One region of the Mesorhizobium sp. M0816 genome, then DNA from elsewhere that is predicted to be linked to it. Evidence: predicted binding sites of a transcription regulator. Region 1 holds the regulator's gene; each other region holds the start of a gene.
What was found. Region 1 encodes LexA, which represses DNA repair genes until DNA is damaged. Its sites were predicted from a motif close to TGTTCNNNNTGTGTTCNG; they were not measured.

Region 1 (4,605 bases):
CTGCGCGCTTGGCGTACTTGCCGCCAAGTTCGAGACATGGCGTGTCGGAACGCATATGCTCGGCTCCGAAATCTCGACGCGGCTGACGGGTCGCGTCGTATCGTACGAGCCCATGGCGAGCGGCCGCATCAGGCTGACAATCGATGTGATCTCAACGGCCAGGCCGACACTGCGCTACATGCCGGAACGGGTCCGCGTTTCGGCGATGAAGATACCGGCTGAGCTGACCGCCGGTTCCGAGATCACCGGCTATGTGCGGCTGCTGCCGCCGACCGGCCCGGTGCGGCCCGACAGCTATGATTTCTCCTTCGACAGCTATTTCGCCGGTATCGGCGGCAGCGGCTTTTTTCTCGGCAATCCGAAAGTCGTGTCGTCGGGCAGCATGCCGCTTGCCGCGCAGCTTTCTTCCGCGATCGAAGACGCGCGCGAATCGATCGCCGACCATATCCGCAGCCGCATCGGCGGTGCCGAGGGCGAGATTGCTGCTGCGCTGATCGTCGGCGTGCGCGCCGGCATTCCCGAGGAGATCAACGAAGCGATGCGGCGCACCGGCATCTACCACATCATCTCCATCTCGGGGCTGCATATGGCGTTGGTCGCCGGCACCATCATGGCGCTGCTGCGGGGTGCCTTTGCGCTGTTTCCCGATTTCTCATCGCGACGGCCGGTCAAGAAATATGCCGCGGCCGCCGCGCTTTTTTCGATTGCGGCCTACCTCGTCTTTTCCGGCATTGTCGTTGCGGCCGAACGCAGCTTCATCATGCTGGCGGTGATGCTTATCGCCGTGCTGTTCGACCGGGCCGCGCTCACCATGCGCAACCTGGCGATCTCGGCCATCGCGGTCATCCTGGTGTCGCCGCACGAGGTGGTCGGTCCGAGTTTCCAGATGTCCTTCGCCGCGACGGCGGCCCTTGTCGGCGCCTATGCAGGCTGGTCCGATTACCGCGCCGGCAGGGCCACCACGCCGCCACCGCGGCGGTCGCCGCTACGCTTTGCCACTCGAAAGGTCCTGTTGGGCATGTGCGGTCTGGCGATGACCTCGATCATTGCAGGGAGCGCCACGGCGCTTTTCGCCATATGGCATTTCCAGCGCGTGGCGCCGCTCAGCCTGTTCGCCAATCTGGCCATCATGCCCATCGTCTCACTGGTCGTCATGCCCTTCGCCGTTCTCAGCGCGCTGGCGATGCCGTTCGGTGCGGATGGCCCTTTCCTCTATGTCATGGGCAAGGGGCTGACGGCGATGATCGCCCTGTCCGGGTGGATCTCGGAGCGCTCGCCGATCGATGCGGTCGGGCTGATTTCGCTGAGATCCGTCCTTCTGGTGACGATCGCCCTCGTCATTGCCAGCATGGCGACGACCTGGTTGCGGCTGGCGGCACTTCCTTTTGCGCTCGCCGGCTTGCTGACGACAACGCAGACACGCATACCCGACGTATTGGTCTCGGAGGACGCGCGGCTGGTCGCGCTGCCGATCGGCAGCGGTGAACTCGCGGTCAACCGGGCACGCCCGAATGAGTTCACCATCGACAACTGGAAACGCGCGCTCACATCAGAGGCCATCGTCGCGCCGGAAACGCCTGGAAAGAACGACCCGCAATTCGACATTGCCGATCCGGCCGACCTACCGCCGGGCATGCCGTTCATTTGCACGGACGGCCTCTGCCTTGCCAGGCATCCATCCGGCGCGATCATCGCGCAAGCCAAGGACCGCGATACTGCGCGGCCAGCCTGCGCCTTTGCCAGCTTGATCGTCATCGACGACGCCACCGCCCATAACCCCTGCTACTACGACCGGCTGGTCCTCGTCGTCACCAAACGGCAACTGGCGCGCGCGGGAAGTGCCGCCGTCTATTTCGATCCACAAGCGGCAACACGCGCCGAGATCCGCTTCGCCGTCGAAAAATCATACCGGCCCTGGCACGTGCAGCGGAAATTTTCACGCGCGGCACGGGGCCTGCCGCCATACCGCAGGGCCGACAACCCCAAAGCCGGCGCCAAGGGCGGAGCTCAGTAGCGGCGGATCAGTCCGACGAGCTTGCCCTGCACCTTGACCCTGTCTGGTCCGAAGATGCGCGTCTCGTAGGCCGGATTGGCGGCTTCCAGGGCGATCGAGGCGCCCTTGCGGCGGAACCGCTTCAGCGTCGCTTCCTCCTCGTCGACCAGTGCCACCACGATCTCACCGGGGCTCGCCGTATCGGCATTGCGGATGATCACCGTGTCGCCGTCGAAAATGCCAGCCTCGATCATCGAATCGCCTTTGACCTCGAGCGCATAATGCTCGCCGCCCATGATCATATCCGGCGGCACCGAAATCGAATGCGTCTGGTGCTGGATGGCATCGATCGGCACACCGGCCGCGATGCGGCCCATTACCGGGATCGAAACGGCGGCGACGACATCGTCGTCATTGCCGGCTGCAGGGACACGCGACGATGTCGGCTTGCCCTGCCGAGGGGCGCCTTGCCCAAGGCTGCCCTGGATGACACTCGGCGAGAACTTGCGTGCCGCATTGAGGCCGGGGGCGATCGAGTCAGGCAGGCGTAGCACCTCCAGCGCACGGGCCCGGTTGGGCAAACGGCGAATGAAGCCGCGCTCCTCCAGCGCCGTAATCAGCCGGTGGATTCCGGATTTGGAAGCCAGATCGAGCGCTTCCTTCATCTCGTCGAATGAAGGCGGGATACCGCTTTCCTTCAACCTTTCGTGGATGAACATAAGCAGTTCGTGTTGTTTGCGTGTCAGCATAGCGACCCCCAACAGAATCAGAAAAACAAACCCAGAACAAACACTATCTGTTCCAGTTGTGTTCCGCAACTGTTTAAAGTTTAATGAATGCGTTAAGGCTCGGGAAACAAACGACGTCCCCTACCGGCGTACCGCATTTTCACCGCCGCGAGCCTCATCGCCTTGATTCTGCTTTCGTTTGCGCCCTTCTGGCCTCCTAGAAGGCGGCACTGGCATCGGCCGTCGGTCGGCAAAAGGCACGGAATTGAACCCGTATCGACTGTGCGGTTTGGTCAATGCACCGTGAACGAAACGAATTCAAAACGCCAACCTCGGGTTAAGTCCCGGTTTCCACCGCCTGGTCAGGCTGCTTCTCGCCGGTGGAGCCTTGCTGCGCGCAACCAGGTAATGGAAGAACAGTCGATGCGTGTCCGGCGTTGCGTTGGATCTTGGGGGAGCAGACAAATCATGACAGGAATTCCCGATCTCGTGGCCATAAAGGCGATGGATGCCGCGGATCCGTTGCGCGCGATGCGCGACCGCTTTGTGTTGCCGCAAGGAGTGATCTATCTCGACGGCAATTCGCTAGGAGCTGCTTCACGTGCCGCTTTCGATGAACTGCACAAGGCCGCGACCGAAGAATGGTCGCATGATCTCATCCGCGCATGGAACACGGCCGGCTGGTTCAACATGCCGCTTGAACTTGGCGACCAGCTCGGGCGCCTGATCGGTGCCGCGGCCGGCCAGACGGTGGTCTGCGACACGACATCGGTCAACATCTACAAGCTGCTGCACGCCGCCATGGCCATGCGACCGGAGCGGCAGGTCATCGTCGCCGAGGGCGATAGTTTTCCGACGGACCTCTACATGGCCGAGGGTGTGGTTTCGACGCGAAAAGATACGCTGCTGCGCCTCTCGGGGGTCGACGCGCCGACCATCGAAGAGCTGATCGACGAACGCACCGCCGTGGTGCTGGTCAACCACGTCAACTATAAGTCGGGCGAACTGCGCGACATGCCGGCGCTGACGCGCAGGGCTCAGGAAGCCGGGGCGATGATCGTCTGGGATCTCTGCCACACCGCCGGCGCGATGCCAGTCGAACTCGACAAGGCAAACGCCGATTTTGCCGTTGGCTGCACCTACAAATATCTGAATGGCGGCCCGGGCGCGCCTGCCTTCATCTATGCGGCTGAGCGGCATCTTTCCGACATCCAGCAGCCGCTCACCGGCTGGTGGGGCCATGCACGGCCCTTCGCCTTCGAGCCAGGCTATGCGGCCGGCACCGGCATCCGCCGGTTTCTGTGCGGCACGCAGCCGGTCCTGTCGATGCGCACGCTGAAGGGCGCGCTCGACATCTGGAACGATGTCGACATGACGGCGGTGCGCAAGAAGAGCATCGCACTGGCGGATCTGTTCATCGAGCTTGTCGAGGCAAAGTGCGGCACTTACGGGCTCACGCTCGAAAGCACGCGCGATGGGGAAAAACGCGGCAGCCAGATTTCATTCATGCATGAGCATGGCTACCAGGTCATGCGCGCGCTGATCGAACGTGGCGTGATCGGCGATTTTCGCGCGCCATCGACCATGCGCTTCGGCTTCACCCCGCTCTATGTCGGCTATGCCGATGTCTGGCAGGCCGTCGAAGTGCTTGAGGACATCCTGCGCACCGGTGCGTGGAAGGAAGCGCGCTTCGCCATCAAGGCGGCTGTCACTTGAGATTGATGCGAGAGCTGGAATCGTGAGGCTGGCGACGACGCGCCGCGCGATGCTCACGGCTACGTTGCAAGGCTATATTGCCAGGGAGGGCGCAGGGTGTTCGAACGTCACATTGCCGATTGGGACAACGCCTATGCCAACGGCGCCAACATAGCCGGCAGCGATCGC
Region 2 (4,605 bases), on a different contig from region 1:
CAATGGCGTCATGTCGTAGACGGTGCCGTTGCGATGCTTGTAGACGATCTTTCCGGTCCGAAGGTCGGCACCCGCCACATAGCCCCAGGGCGGCGCCTGGCAGGGAATGCCGAGCGGCGACAGGAACGGCTTCAATATTACTGCGTAAGGCGCACCATCATTGCGGTTCAGGCCCTGTTCGCTGCCCTTGGTGTCGCCGGGCGGCGGCACGTCGGCGCGCGGCACCAGCTTGGAGATGAACGCCAGGTATGTCGGCATGCCGAACATCACCTGCCGGACCGGATCGACTGCCACGCCGCCCCAGTTGAAGGTGCCGAAATTGCCGGGGTAGATCAGCGAGCCCTGCAGCGACGGCGGCGTGTAGCGGCCCTCATAGCGCAACTTCCGGAGCTCGATCCGGCAGGCCAGCTGGTCGAACATGGTGATGCCCCACATGTCGGCACCGGTCAGCGGTTTCGGACTGAAGCTCAGGTCCGAGAGCGGCTGCGTCGGCGAGGTATGGTCGCCCTCGATCGCGCCGCCCGGCGCCGGTACTTCCTTGACCGGAACGATCGGCTCGCCGCTGCGCCGGTCGAGCACATAGAGGTCGCCCTGCTTGGTCGGCCCGACCAGCGCCGGCACCACGCCACTTTCCGTGGTGATGTCGACCAGCGTCGGCTGCGCCGGCACGTCCATGTCCCAGAGATCGTGGTGCACGGTCTGCCGCACCCAGTGCAATTGTCCGCTGTTGAGATCGAGCGCGGTGATCGAAGAGGAGAATTTCTCGTCATTGGCGCTGCGTCCGGCACCGAGTTGGTCCGGCGTCTTGTTGCCGAGCGGCACATAAAGCAGCCCGAGCTTCTCGTCGACGCTCGCCGTCGACCACATGTTGGGTGAGTTGTTGGTGTAGGTCTGGTCCGGCGGCAGCGGCGTCGTCTGATCCGGATTGCCGGAATCCCAATTCCACAACAGCGCGCCGGTGTCGGCATCGTAGGCACGGATGACCCCGGACGGCTCCTGCGTCGAATAATTGTCGTTGACCGCGCCGCCGACGATGATCTTGTTGGCGACGATCAGCGGCGCCGAGGTCGAATAATAATAGCCCGGCTTCGGATATGGCATGTTGGCGAGCAGGTTCAGCGTGCCGCCTTCGGCGAAAGTCGGGCAGACCTGGCCATTCGCCGCATCGAGCGCGATCAGCCGGGCGTCGGATGTCGGCAGGTAGATGCGTGTGGCGCAGGGCTGGCCGGCGGCGACCTTGGCATCGGCATAATAGGACACGCCGCGGCAGGTCTGGTGCTGGCGGTCCTTGTTGAGCTTGACCTGCGGATCGAAGCGCCATTTCTCCTTACCGCTCGCGGCATCGATGGCGATGGCGAAATTATGCGGCGTGCAGATGTAGAGCGTGTCGGCGATTTTTAGCGGCGTCACCTGATAGGTCGTCTCGCCGATGTCGTCGGGCCCTTTCACGTCGCCGGTGCGATAGGTCCAGGCCGGCTGCAGATTGGCAACGTTTTCGGCGGTGATCTGGTCGAGCGGCGAATAGCGCTGGCCATATTGCGTGCGGCCGTAATAGTGCCATTCGCCAGCCGGCACGTTGCCGCCGAGATCGGCCGTCGGCGTCACCTTGTCGGTGTTGAGTTCACCCGTAATATCCTTTGGATCGGTCGTCATCGAATAACCGGCGACGGCAAGCGATGCCAGCACGGCGAGGATCAGCGGCGCGCGTCCGTCGGGACCGGTAAGCCCGCGCCGCGCCCATGGTGTCAATAGCCACAGCGCGACAAGCACGATGATGCCGCCGCGCGGGCCGAGCTCCCACCAGTCGAAGCCGATCTCCCAGACCGCCCAGGCGAGCGTGCCGAGCACGATCGCCGCGTAGAGCCACAGCGCCGTGGATCTGCGCCTGTAGAGCAGCCAGGCCGCGACAAGGAAAGCTAGACCGACGATGACGTAATACCAGCTGCCCCCCAGCGTCACGAGCCAGATGCCGCCGCCGCCAACCGCCAGGCCGATGAGGAAAAGGATCAGGGAGGTGATGACCACAGCCAAGACGGTGCTCCTTCGACTGGTGCGCTCCGCGACGCGTCCATGGGCAACCCCGCATTGCGTTCCTGCCCCCACGCAACTTTCTCCGGCCCGCCTCCCCTGTCAAGCAAGCTCGGCGTTTTACGGCGCCGGCCCATCGCAAGCCCGGCGTTTTGGTTAGCGGACCCATTCAGATTGTGAGTCTACCGACTGGACAGAGAACAAAACGGAGACACTTCTGGCCTTTCGCTGCCGAATCACTACATTCGGGGGGAGATGTCCGGCTTTTCGGAAGACATGCCCTTTTTTGACGAACCGAACGCGCGGCCCGTGGCCCCGTCGGGCATTGCCGCGCGCGCCATGGCTGCCCGCAGCAACCAGAACAACGCGCCCGATTATCTCAACGGCCTCAACCCCGAGCAGCGGCTGGCGGTGGAAACCACCGAAGGCCCGGTGCTGGTGCTGGCCGGCGCCGGCACCGGCAAAACGCGCGTCCTGACCACCCGCATCGCCCACATCCTTGCCACCGGCAAGGCTTTCCCCTCGCAGATCCTCGCCGTCACCTTCACCAACAAGGCGGCGCGCGAGATGAAGCAGCGCATCGGCCTGTTGATCGGCGAAGGCAATGTCGAGGGCATGCCGTGGCTCGGCACCTTCCACTCGATTGGAGTGAAGCTGCTGCGCAGACATGCCGAGCTGGCCGGGCTCAAATCCGACTTCACCATTCTCGACACCGACGACGTGGTGCGCCTGATCAAGCAGCTTATCCAGGCCGAAGGGCTGGACGACAAGCGCTGGCCGGCCAAGCAGTTCGCCCAGATGATCGACGGCTGGAAGAACAAGGGCCTTGGCCCCGCCGACATCCCCGAGGGCGATGCCCGTGCCTTCGCCAACGGCAAGGGCCGCGAGCTCTACAAGGCCTACCAGGAGCGCCTGAAAACGCTGAACGCTTGCGACTTCGGCGATCTCCTGTGCCACCCGATCCGCATCTTCCGCGCCAATCCGGACGTGCTGAAGGAATACCACAAGCGCTTCCGCTACATCCTCGTTGACGAGTATCAGGACACCAACACCGCCCAGTACATGTGGCTGCGGCTGCTGGCGCAGCGGCCGCAATCCTCCCCCCTTGAGGGGGAGGTGCCCGCGAAGCGGGCGGAGGGGGTCGCCGCAGAAGGCACCGCTAGAGCGTCGAGCACTGCCGCCGGTAGGTCGAGCACTGCCGCACGGACCCCACCCGACCGGGCTTCGCCCGGCCACCCTCCCCTCAAGGGGGAGGGAAGTCCGCGCCTGTCCACCGTAAATATCTGCTGCGTCGGCGACGACGACCAGTCGATCTATGGCTGGCGCGGCGCCGAGGTCGACAACATCCTGCGCTTCGACAAGGATTTCCCCGGCGCCACCATCATAAGGCTGGAGCGCAATTATCGCTCCACTGCGCACATCCTCGGCACGGCGTCCCACCTGATCGCCCACAATGAGGGCCGCTTCGGCAAGACGCTGTTCACCGAAAAGATCGCCGAGGACGACGAGAAGGTGCATGTCCATGCCGCCTGGGATTCCGAAGAGGAGGCCCGCGCCGTCGGCGAGACCATCGAGGCCTATCAGCGCCAGAAGCACAATCTCAACGACATGGCGATCCTCGTCCGCGCGTCCTTCCAGATGCGCGAATTCGAGGACCGCTTCGTCACGCTCGGCCTCAACTACCGCGTCATCGGCGGCCCGCGCTTCTACGAGCGCCTCGAAATCCGCGATGCGCTGGCCTTTTTCCGCGTCGTCGCGCAAGGCGCCGACGACCTCGCCTTCGAGCGCATCGTCAACGTGCCGAAGCGCGGCTTGGGCGAGGCCACCATCCGCCAGATCCACGACACCGCACGCGCGCTGCGCATCCCGATGCTGGAGGCGGCGGCAAAACTCGCCGAGAGCGACGAGCTGAAGCCGAAGCCGCGCGCCGCGCTGCGCGAGGTATCGGCCAATTTCGAGCGCTGGCAGAAGGCGCTGGAAACCACGCCGCACACCGAGCTCGCCGAGACCATTCTGGAGGAGAGCGGCTACACCGACATGTGGAAGAACGACCGTTCGATCGAAGCGCCCGGCCGGCTCGAGAACTTAAAAGAACTGATCCGCTCCATGGAGGAGTACGAATCGCTGCGTTCTTTCCTCGAACATGTCGCGCTGGTGATGGACGCCGAGCAGAATGCCGAGCTCGACGCCGTCAACATCATGACGCTGCATTCGGCCAAGGGCCTCGAATTCGAAACCGTGTTCCTGCCCGGCTGGGAAGAAGGCCTGTTCCCGCACCAACGCTCGCTCGACGAGGGCGGCCGCTCCGGGCTCGAGGAGGAACGCCGCCTCGCCTATGTCGGCCTGACCCGCGCCAAGAAGAACCTGCACATCTGGTTCGTCTCCAACCGCCGCATCCACGGCCTCTGGCAATCGACCATCCCGTCGCGCTTCCTCGACGAGCTGCCGGAAGCCCATGTCGAAGTTTCCGAGAGCGGCAACTCCTACGGCGGCTACGGCAATGCCTATGGCGGCGCCTCGTTCGCCTCCGGTCGCGGCGGCCAAGGGGCAGGCAGGCAGAATCCTTATGGGGCGTCG
Region 3 (4,605 bases), on a different contig from region 1:
ATCTTCAACACGCTGGTCTACGAGATGCGCCGCAGAAGTGCCAGGAAAGGCCTTGCCACGCTGTGCATCGGCGGCGGCATGGGTGTTGCCATGTGCGTGGAAGCAATGGGATGAATGGCAAATTGTGAATGGTGAATGGAAGATCGGAGGGCTTACGCAATAATCATTCCCCATTCCCCATTCACCATTCACTCTGGGAGGGAAACGCATGACAAAGGTTGCAATCGTCACAGGCGGGTCGCGCGGCATCGGCGCGGCGATATCGGTCGCCTTGAAAAGCGCCGGCTATTCGGTCGCCGCAAACTACGCCGGCAATGAAGAAGCGGCGGCAAAGTTCAAGGCCGCGACCGGCATCCCGGTCTATAAATGGTCCGTCGCCGACTACGAGGCCTGCGCCGCCGGCATCAAACAGATCGAAGCCGATCTCGGTCCCGTCTCGGTGCTGGTCAACAATGCCGGCATCACTCGTGACGCGATGTTCCACAAGATGACGCGCGAGCAATGGAAAGAGGTCCTCGACACCAACCTTTCCGGCGTCTTCAACATGACGCATCCGTTGTGGGGCGGCATGCGCGACCGCAAGTTCGGTCGCATCATCACCATCTCCTCGATCAACGGCCAGAAAGGCCAGGTCGGCCAGGTCAATTATTCGGCCTCGAAGGCCGGCGATATCGGCTTCACCAAGGCACTGGCCCAGGAAGGCGCGCGCGCCGGCATCACCGTCAACGTCATTTGCCCTGGCTACATCGCCACCGAGATGGTCAAGGCAATGGACGAGAAGGTCCTCAACGAGCGCGTCATCCCGCACATCCCGGTCGGCCGTCTCGGCGAGCCGGAGGAAATCGCGCGCTGCGTCGTCTTCCTCGCTTCCGACGATGCCGGTTTCATCACCGGCTCGACCATATCAGCCAATGGCGGCCAGTACATCGCCTGATCGTTTATCTTTACGTTGAGACAGATACGCGCTTGGACGAACGGGCCTGCAAAACGGCCCGTTTCTATAGCGGTCTTCCCGTTGCAAGATCTCGATGCGGCACGCTGCCCCAATCCGGCACGCAAAGGTTAACGGCCGCTGCGCAGCCTATGCAAAAACCGCCCGGCAGCCTGTGGATTCTCGGTGGAAAAGCTGTTCACAACACAACATGCAGCGGTGAACAAACCAAGAAACTTCGGCTATCTCTGATTCGTCGCCGATTCGTTCCGGCTTTGAGCGGAACGTTAACGGCGAGAGCTGAAAACACCCTCGAAATGATTGAAGCGCGTTAGGAAACATCAATAATTTCATAATGTTGTGCGAAGCAGATTGGCCAGCCACGACCATTCACCGGCAAAGGTTAACCGCAGTGCTCGCTTGGATGCCACTTGCATAAATCGGGCCAGTTTCCGTGATTCAGCATGTGGTGAGACTCGCCGACAGAAAACCCAGATGTAGCCGTGAACAAACCCTGAATCAGCGCGAGTCAGTGATTCGTCGCTGATTCGTTCCAGACTCGTTCCAACTGTTAATCGGGAACAGATTTTCTGGCTTCGAACCAACCAATCGGCCTGCCCTCGGCATATTCCGCTTTCGCTTCGCGCCCGAAATCCCTATGTGTCGCCTGTCATACGCGGCCAATATGGGCGCGCTCCCGACAATGCGAGGCAGAGAGCCTTATTTCCAGGCCGATGAACATCTATCCGAAACACACTGAACCGCTGATCCTGTCGGGTCGAGACGTGACGGCCGTGCTCGGCCCGACCAATACCGGCAAGACCCATCTCGCGATCGAGCGCATGGTGGCGCACGAAAGCGGCGTCATCGGCCTGCCGCTCAGGCTGCTTGCCCGCGAGGTCTATACGCGCGTCTGCGAGAAGGTCGGCGCCCATAAGGTGGCGCTCATCACCGGCGAGGAAAAGATCCAGCCGGCGGGCGCGAAATACTCGGTCTGCACCGTGGAAGCGATGCCGCGCGAGACCGACGCCGCCTTCGTTGCCATCGACGAGGTCCAGCTCGCCGGCGATCTCGAACGCGGACACATCTTCACCGATCGCATCCTGCATCTGCGCGGCCGCCAGGAGACGCTGCTGCTCGGCGCCGCCACCATGCACGGCATTCTGCAGCGCCTGCTGCGGGGCGTGTCGGTAGTGACGCGACCACGCCTGTCGCATCTTGCCTATGTCGGCTCGAAGAAGCTGACCCGCCTGCCGCGGCGCACCGCGATCGTCGCCTTCTCGGCCGACGAGGTCTATGCCATCGCCGAGCTGATCCGCCGCCAGCAGGGCGGTGCCGCCGTCGTGCTCGGCGCACTCAGCCCGCGCACCCGCAACGCCCAGGTGGCGCTGTTCCAGTCGGGCGACGTCGACTACCTCGTCGCCACCGACGCCATCGGCATGGGCCTCAACCTCGACCTCGACCACGTTGCCTTCGCCCAGAATCGCAAATTCGACGGTTACCAGTACCGCAACCTGACGGCGGCCGAGCTCGGCCAGATTGCCGGCCGCGCCGGCCGGCATCTGCGCGACGGCACCTTCGGCGTCACCGGCCAGGTCGATCCGCTGGATGATGAACTGGTCAACAAGATCGAGGCGCATGATTTCGATCCGGTGAAAGTGCTGCAGTGGCGTACCGCGCATTTCGATTTCGCCAGCCTCGATGCGCTGAAGCGCTCGATTGAGACCAACGCCCCGGTAGAAGGCCTGACGCGCGCACTGCCGGCAGTAGACGCGCAGGCGCTCGAGCATCTGTCGCGCGACGAGGACGTCCGGGCACTCACCACCGATGCCAGACGCGTGGCGCTGCTGTGGGAAGCCTGCGCGCTGCCCGACTACAGGAAGATCGCGCCGGCCCAGCACGCCGACTTGATCGCCTCCATCTACATGGACCTTGCCAGGCACGGCCATGTCGACGAGAACTACATGGCCGAGCAGGTGCGCCGTGCCGACACCACTGAAGGCGACATCGACACGCTGTCGCACAGGATTGCCCAGATCCGCACATGGACCTTCGTCTCCAACCGGCCCGGCTGGCTGGCCGATCGGGCACACTGGCAGGAAAAGACGCGCGAAATCGAAGACAGATTGTCGGATGCGCTGCATGAGCGGTTGACGAAACGTTTTGTAGACCGCAGGACTTCCGTCCTCATGCGGCGCCTTAGAGAAAACACGATGCCTGAAGCCGAAATCAGCCCAACCGGAACCGTCCTCGTCGAAGGCCATCACGTCGGCGAGCTGCAGGGTTTCCGCTTCACCGCCGACCAGAGCGCCGGCGGCGAGGATGCCAAGGCGGTGCGGGCGGCGGCGCAGAAGGCGCTTGCCGCCGAGTTCGAAGCGCGGGCCGAGCGGTTCGGCGCCTCTGCCAATGGCGACATTGCGCTGGGTTCGGATGGCACGCTGCGCTGGATCGGCGCGCCGATCGGCACGCTGGTTGCCGGCGAAGACGCTTTGAAGCCGCGTCTCGTTCTGCTCGCCGACGAGCAACTCACCGGCCCGGCACGCGACAAGGTTGCGGCGCGCGCCGAGCGCTTCGTCAACTTCCAGATCGAATCCCTGCTGAAGCCGCTGGTCGACCTCAAGAATGCGGAGCAGATCACCGGCATCGGCCGCGGCATTGCTTTCCAGCTCGTCGAGCATTTCGGCCTCATCAACCGTCGCGACATCGCCGACGAGATGAAATCCCTCGACCAGGAAGGCCGCGCGGCGCTTCGCCGTCTCGGAGTGCGCTTCGGCGCCTACCATGTCTTCGTGCCGGCGCTGATCAAACCGGCGCCGGCGGGGCTGATAACGCTGCTGTGGGCGCTGAGAAACGACGGCAAGAACAAGCCCGGCTTCGGCGATGTCGTTCACGCACTGGCCTCCGGCCGCACCTCGGTGGTCATCGATCCGACCTTCGACAAGACCTTCTACAAGCTTGCCGGCTACCGCAATCTTGGCCGGCGTGCTGTACGCGTCGATATTCTCGAACGGCTGGCCGACCTGATCCGGCCGGCGACCAACTGGAAGCCGGGCCTCGGCCCTCGCCCCGACGGCGCCTATGACGGTCAGTCCTTCATGGTGACGCCGCCGATGATGTCGATTCTCGGCGCCACCGCCGACGACATGGAAGAAATCCTGAAGGGACTCGGCTATCGCGCCGATGCCAAACCGGCGGCCGAGGTCAAGGCGCGGCTCGAAGCACAGGACAATGCCGCGCGTGAAGCTGCCGCTGCAAAGCAGGCGGCGGAAGAGGCTGCGCGAGTCGAGCAGGCGAGGATGGCGGAAGCATCTGCCGCGGCAGAGCCGCCGGCGGAGGCTTCGGAACCTGTGTCGGATGCGGCTCCTGTTGCGGAGGCGGCGGCCGAAGCTGTGACCGAAGCGACGGCAGAGCCTGTCGCGGAAGCTCCAGCCCCTGAAGCTGCGGCAGAAGTCACGCAAGAGACCCGGCCCGCCGCGGAGGCGACTGCTGAAGCGCCTGCGGAACCAGCGGCCGAGCCAAGGGCGGAACTTGGGGCGGAAACTGAGGCTGCGGCATCGGCAGAACCGCCGGTTTCCGACACTACGGAAGCATCGCCGGCCGAACCTGCAGCGACGGCGGAAGCCGTCTCCGGCGAAGCTGCTCCAGAAGCGGAGGAGCCAAAACCTGTCCTGTTA
Region 4 (4,605 bases), on a different contig from region 1:
GTGCATCCGGAAGGCGAAACAAAGCTCACCCGGGAGCAAGTATGGAAGGGTTTGGAACTGAAGGCGCGCGACGCGCGCCTGTTCCTCCCGCCGGGTCTCTGCACCCGCTGCGATGTCGTGGAGGAAAGTGATACCCACTTCGTGCGCGAAGCCACCATCGCCGGCTCTGACATCAGGGAGATCATCACCCTCGAGCCGCAGAGCAAGGTCACCTTCTTCCAGGCGACCGGCCCACGCGAAGGGGCCATTATCAATGAGCTTTTCGAGGACGAAGCCGGCGCACTGCAGCTGAAGTTCTACTGCTACCTCGGCCTGCGCGGCAAGGAGGCTGATGGCCCAGAGGAACAGGCCGAGCAGACGCAGTTCGACAGCGACAAGGGCTACAAGTCGGCCCTGCTGTCGACGCTGAAGCGGACCCGCGAACTGCTCGCAGAGGGCCGCCTCTGATTATCACCAGCATCCAAACCAACAGGGCGGCCTCCTGAGGGCGCGCCAGGCTTTCAAGAGGACCAAAATCATGACCACACCCGTCCCTGAAACACGTTTCGCCGCCGTACCGAATATCCTGGTGCTCGGTGCCACCGGGCCGACCGGCCGCCATATCGTCAGCCAGGCCGTAAGCCGTGGCTACGATGTCACCCTCCTGGTGCGCTCGCCGGAAAAGGCCGCAAACATGAAGGGAGTGAAGATCGTCGTTGGAGACGCCCGTGACGAGAAGGTGTTGCGCCAGGCCGTCAAGGGTCGCGATGCCGTGATTAGCGCGCTCGGCACACCCGCAAGCCCATTTCGCGAAGTCACCCTTCTTTCGACCGCGACCCGAGCGCTTGTCAGCGCCATGAAAGCGGAACACGTCTCGCGTCTCGTCGCCATCACCGGTATGGGCGCGGGCGACAGCGCAGGGCACGACGGTTTCCTCTTCGACAAGCTGATCTTCCCTCTGCTCCTGCGCAAGGTTTACGCCGACAAGAATCGTCAGGAGGCAATCATCAAGGGCAGCGATCTGGATTGGACTATTGTCCGTCCTTCAGTTCTCAACAACAAGCCTGCACGCACCACGATCCAGACGCTCACGAACTTGAACCAGTTCCGCGGAGGCTCCATTTCGCGCGAAAACGTTGCGGCCTTCGTGCTGGATCAAGTCGCCACGGATCGGTGGCTACATAAGTTGCCGTTGATCACCGGGTAGGGTTGGCTTGAACGGCCTATCAAAGCGAAAACCGCCAGCGCGACGATTGCGGTCAAACGAGCCGCGAACGCATAGCTGCCCTGCACAAAAATTAAGTGCAGCGTGATTCGTGCATACAGACTTCAGTTGATGCACATGGCGGCTTCCTCCCAGTTCCGCCGCAGCAGCTGTTCCCCTCTAGAGGTCCATCACCTTCACACGTTATGGGCCGCGGTTTGCCGTCGGCCCTTTTTTCTTTTTCAGACCCAGGTCGCAATGGCGTTGCGGACGCTGAAGGAAGGCGGGGCAAAGCCCCGCGATCGTCCTATTCGAAGGCTGCCATTTGGACCGTTGCGGCCTTTGGTCGACCGAGTTTGCAGGCTGCTCGACCGGGCGAGCGTAGGGCTTCCAGGTTTCGCCTGTGATGTCCTCGTAAGCCGAGACGGCACCTTCGGCTGCCATGCGAAGCACGTGGGCCTGCAGGCCCATGTCGGCTGCGAACTCGCGCCTGCGTTGGGCGCGATTATCGAAGCCTACCGGGCCGTCCAGGTCCTCGTCTCTGGTGTCGTTGGAGAGTTTCGTGGTCAGATCACGGGCCTCGGTGACCGCGCGGCTGTAGAATTGCCCGGCGCCGTAGGCGGAGCCGACGAACGACCCGACGATGCGCTGCATGTGGATCTGCATGGCCTTTTCCAAAAATGGAACTCGCATTTTGCATTGAAGATGTGGCCCGAGCATCGAATGCCTCCTTCCGCAGGGGCACGACATCATCCCGGTTGACTCTCAGCCACGACGAGAACAAATGTAGAACACATCACAGGCTTTCCGCGTTTCAAGGGTCAGATGAGTGTATCGGCGCCCCCTGCTGCCATTTCCGAGCTTCGAGAACGCATTGCGCGTCTCGAAGGCGGAAACGCGCGCGCTCGCACCGTTTTGCCGTTTGGAGTGACCGCAATCGACAGGGTTTTGCCGGGAGGGGGACTGGCTTTTGGCGGTCTGCACGAGGTCGCAGGCGGAGGGAATGGCGCTGTCGATGGCGCGGCCGCGGCACTCTTCGCTGCCGGTATTGCCGCACGCACTGTCGGCAAGGTGCTGTGGTGCGTTACCCGGCCCGATCTGTTCGCGCCGGCGATCGAACAGGCCGGCCTGCCTCCGGGAAGGGTGATCTATGTCGAAGCCGGCGACGAGAAATCCGTTCTCGCCTGCTTCGAAGAGGGTCTTCGTGGCGGTTTTGGCGCTGTCGTTGCCGAGATAGCCCGGCTGTCGATGACGGCCTCACGGCGCCTGCAGCTTGCCGCCGAAAGCTCCGGCGCCATCGGCATCGCCATTCGCCGCTGGCGGCGACAGACTGAAGCAACCGATTTTGGTCAGCCGACCGCCGCCGAGACACGCTGGCGGGTGTCGGTCCTGCCGTCGACGCCATTGCCTGTTCAGGGGGTCGGGCGAGCGCGTTGGCAACTCGAACTGATCCGATGTCGTGCAGGAGAGAGCGCAGATTTCATAGTGGAGGCATGCGATGCCAAGGGTCGTATCGCTCTTCCTTCCGATGTGGCCGACAGACCGCTTCAGAAGGAAATCGGGCGACGCCGCGCCTCCGCCTGAGACGCCGCTCGTCCTCATCGGCCGAAACGGGCGCCGCCGTGTCGTGCTTGCCGCTGATGCTGCAGCACACGCAGCAGGCCTGCGCATCGGCATTCCGGCGAGCAAGGCGCAGGCGCTGGTCCCGGGCCTGATCGTCCATGATGCCGAGCCCGATGCCGACGCCATGGCGCTCGAGCGGTTGGCGCTGTGGGCTCTGCGCCGCTACGCGCCGATCGTCGCTGCCGATGCGCCGGACGGCATTGTGATCGATACGACCGGCGCCGACCATCTGCACGGCGGCGAGGCGGCAATGCTCACCGATATGGTGGAGCGACTTGGCGGCTCCGGTCTATCCGCGCGTGCCGCGGTCGCTGATACCTGGGGTGCAGCCCACGCGCAGGCGCGCTTCGGCACGCGGCGGAGGCTTGTAGTTCCACCCGATGCCATTGCACAAGCGATCCTGCCACTGCCGATCGCGGCGCTTCGCTTACCCGCCGTGACGATCGATGGCCTGCGACGGCTCGGCTTCGAGACAATCGCTGATCTTGGCGGCACGCCGCGCGCGTCGCTCGCCTTGCGTTTTGGTCCGGAGCCTGGCCGCCGTCTCGACCAGGCCTTTGGACGAGTGAGCGAACCGATCGAGCCGATCCGGCCGCAGGAAATTGTCGAGGTCCGCCGCAATTTTGCCGAACCGATCGGCGCGGCAGAGACGATCGCCCGCTATACTGGCAAGTTGGCGGCCGAACTCTGTGCTGAACTCGAGAGGCGAGGGCTTGGGGCGCGCCGCCTCGATCTTCTGTTCTTCCGCGTCGATAACCGCATCGAGGCGATCCGTGTCGGCACTGCATCGCCGGTGCGCGATACCAAGCGCTTGACCCGGCTTCTCACAGATAAAATAGAAACTGTCGATCCAGGGTTCGGCATCGAGCTGATGCGGCTTGCCGCGACCGTTGCCGAGCCGCTGCGGGCGAAGCAGACGATCTCCTCGCTCGCCGAGGCGCCCGAACCCGACGTTTCGGATGTGATCGACATCCTCGCCAACCGTGTCGGCGAGGACCGGCTCTATCGCTTCGCCCGGGTGCAGAGCGACGTTCCCGAACGCTCGGTTCAACGCATTGCCCCAATGGCGCCTGATACCGGCGAGGGCTGGCCCGCCCATTGGCCGCGCCCAACTCGGCTGTTGCCGCGGCCCGAGCCGATCGAGACGGTAGCACTTCTTCCCGACCATCCGCCCGTGACCTTCACCTGGCGCGGCGTTCGCCGGCGCGTGAAGCGTGCGGACGGCCCGGAACGGGTCTTCGGGGAATGGTGGAAACGCGACGCCGAGCTCGCGGCGGTGAGGGACTATTTCCAGGTCGAGGACGAGAATGGCGAGCGCTATTGGGTCTACCGCGCCGGCGATGGCGAAGACGCCGCGACCGGATCGCATAAATGGTTCATGCACGGGATCTTCGGATGACAGGCGCCACCCGATATGCCGAGTTGCAGGTGACCTCGCATTTCTCGTTCCTGCGTGGAGCATCATCCTGCGAGGAGCTGTTTGCGCAGGCGGCACTGCTCGGCATCGAAGCGCTCGCTGTCGTCGATCGCAATTCGCTCGCCGGCATCGTGCGCGCGCATGAAGCGGCAAAGACGACAGGCGTCCGGCTGATCGTCGGCTGCCGTCTCGATCTCGCCGACGGCATGTCGATCCTGGTCTATCCGACCGACCGACCGGCCTATTCGCGCCTCTGCCGGCTGCTATCGCTCGGCAAGGGAAGGGCCGGCAAAGCAAAATGCCATCTCGAATGGGATGATGTCGTCGCCTATGGCGAAGGACTGATCGCGGTCCTGGTGCCGGATGAAGCCGATGATCTTTG

Region 2: NKI17_RS17890 (ATP-dependent helicase) is a predicted target of LexA. The motif match lies at 2,225-2,242, and genes of this name have one in related genera.
Region 3: NKI17_RS14565 (helicase-related protein) is a predicted target of LexA. The motif match lies at 1,481-1,498, and genes of this name have one in related genera.
Region 4: NKI17_RS19855 (ImuA family protein) is a predicted target of LexA. The motif match lies at 1,960-1,977, and genes of this name have one in related genera.

Annotation. Positions count from the first base shown of each region.
Region 1 covers NZ_JAMYOT010000021.1:88,292-92,896, reverse strand. Annotated here, with positions in the region: gene NKI17_RS26830 (ComEC/Rec2 family competence protein) at 1-2,014, shown strand, start outside; gene lexA (transcriptional repressor LexA) at 2,008-2,742, opposite strand; gene kynU (kynureninase) at 3,190-4,437, shown strand; gene NKI17_RS26815 (hormone-sensitive lipase) at 4,534-4,605, shown strand, end outside.
Region 2 covers NZ_JAMYOT010000010.1:138,904-143,508, forward strand. Annotated here, with positions in the region: gene NKI17_RS17885 (glucose/quinate/shikimate family membrane-bound PQQ-dependent dehydrogenase) at 1-2,031, opposite strand, end outside; gene NKI17_RS17890 (ATP-dependent helicase) at 2,284-4,605, shown strand, end outside.
Region 3 covers NZ_JAMYOT010000008.1:117,646-122,250, forward strand. Annotated here, with positions in the region: gene NKI17_RS14555 (acetyl-CoA C-acetyltransferase) at 1-114, shown strand, start outside; gene phbB (acetoacetyl-CoA reductase) at 209-934, shown strand; gene NKI17_RS14565 (helicase-related protein) at 1,666-4,605, shown strand, end outside.
Region 4 covers NZ_JAMYOT010000012.1:59,146-63,750, forward strand. Annotated here, with positions in the region: gene NKI17_RS19840 (SRPBCC family protein) at 1-447, shown strand, start outside; gene NKI17_RS19845 (NAD(P)-dependent oxidoreductase) at 518-1,186, shown strand; partial or broken gene NKI17_RS19850 (hypothetical protein) at 1,491-1,858, opposite strand; gene NKI17_RS19855 (ImuA family protein) at 2,009-2,767, shown strand; gene NKI17_RS19860 (Y-family DNA polymerase) at 2,682-4,205, shown strand; gene NKI17_RS19865 (error-prone DNA polymerase) at 4,202-4,605, shown strand, end outside.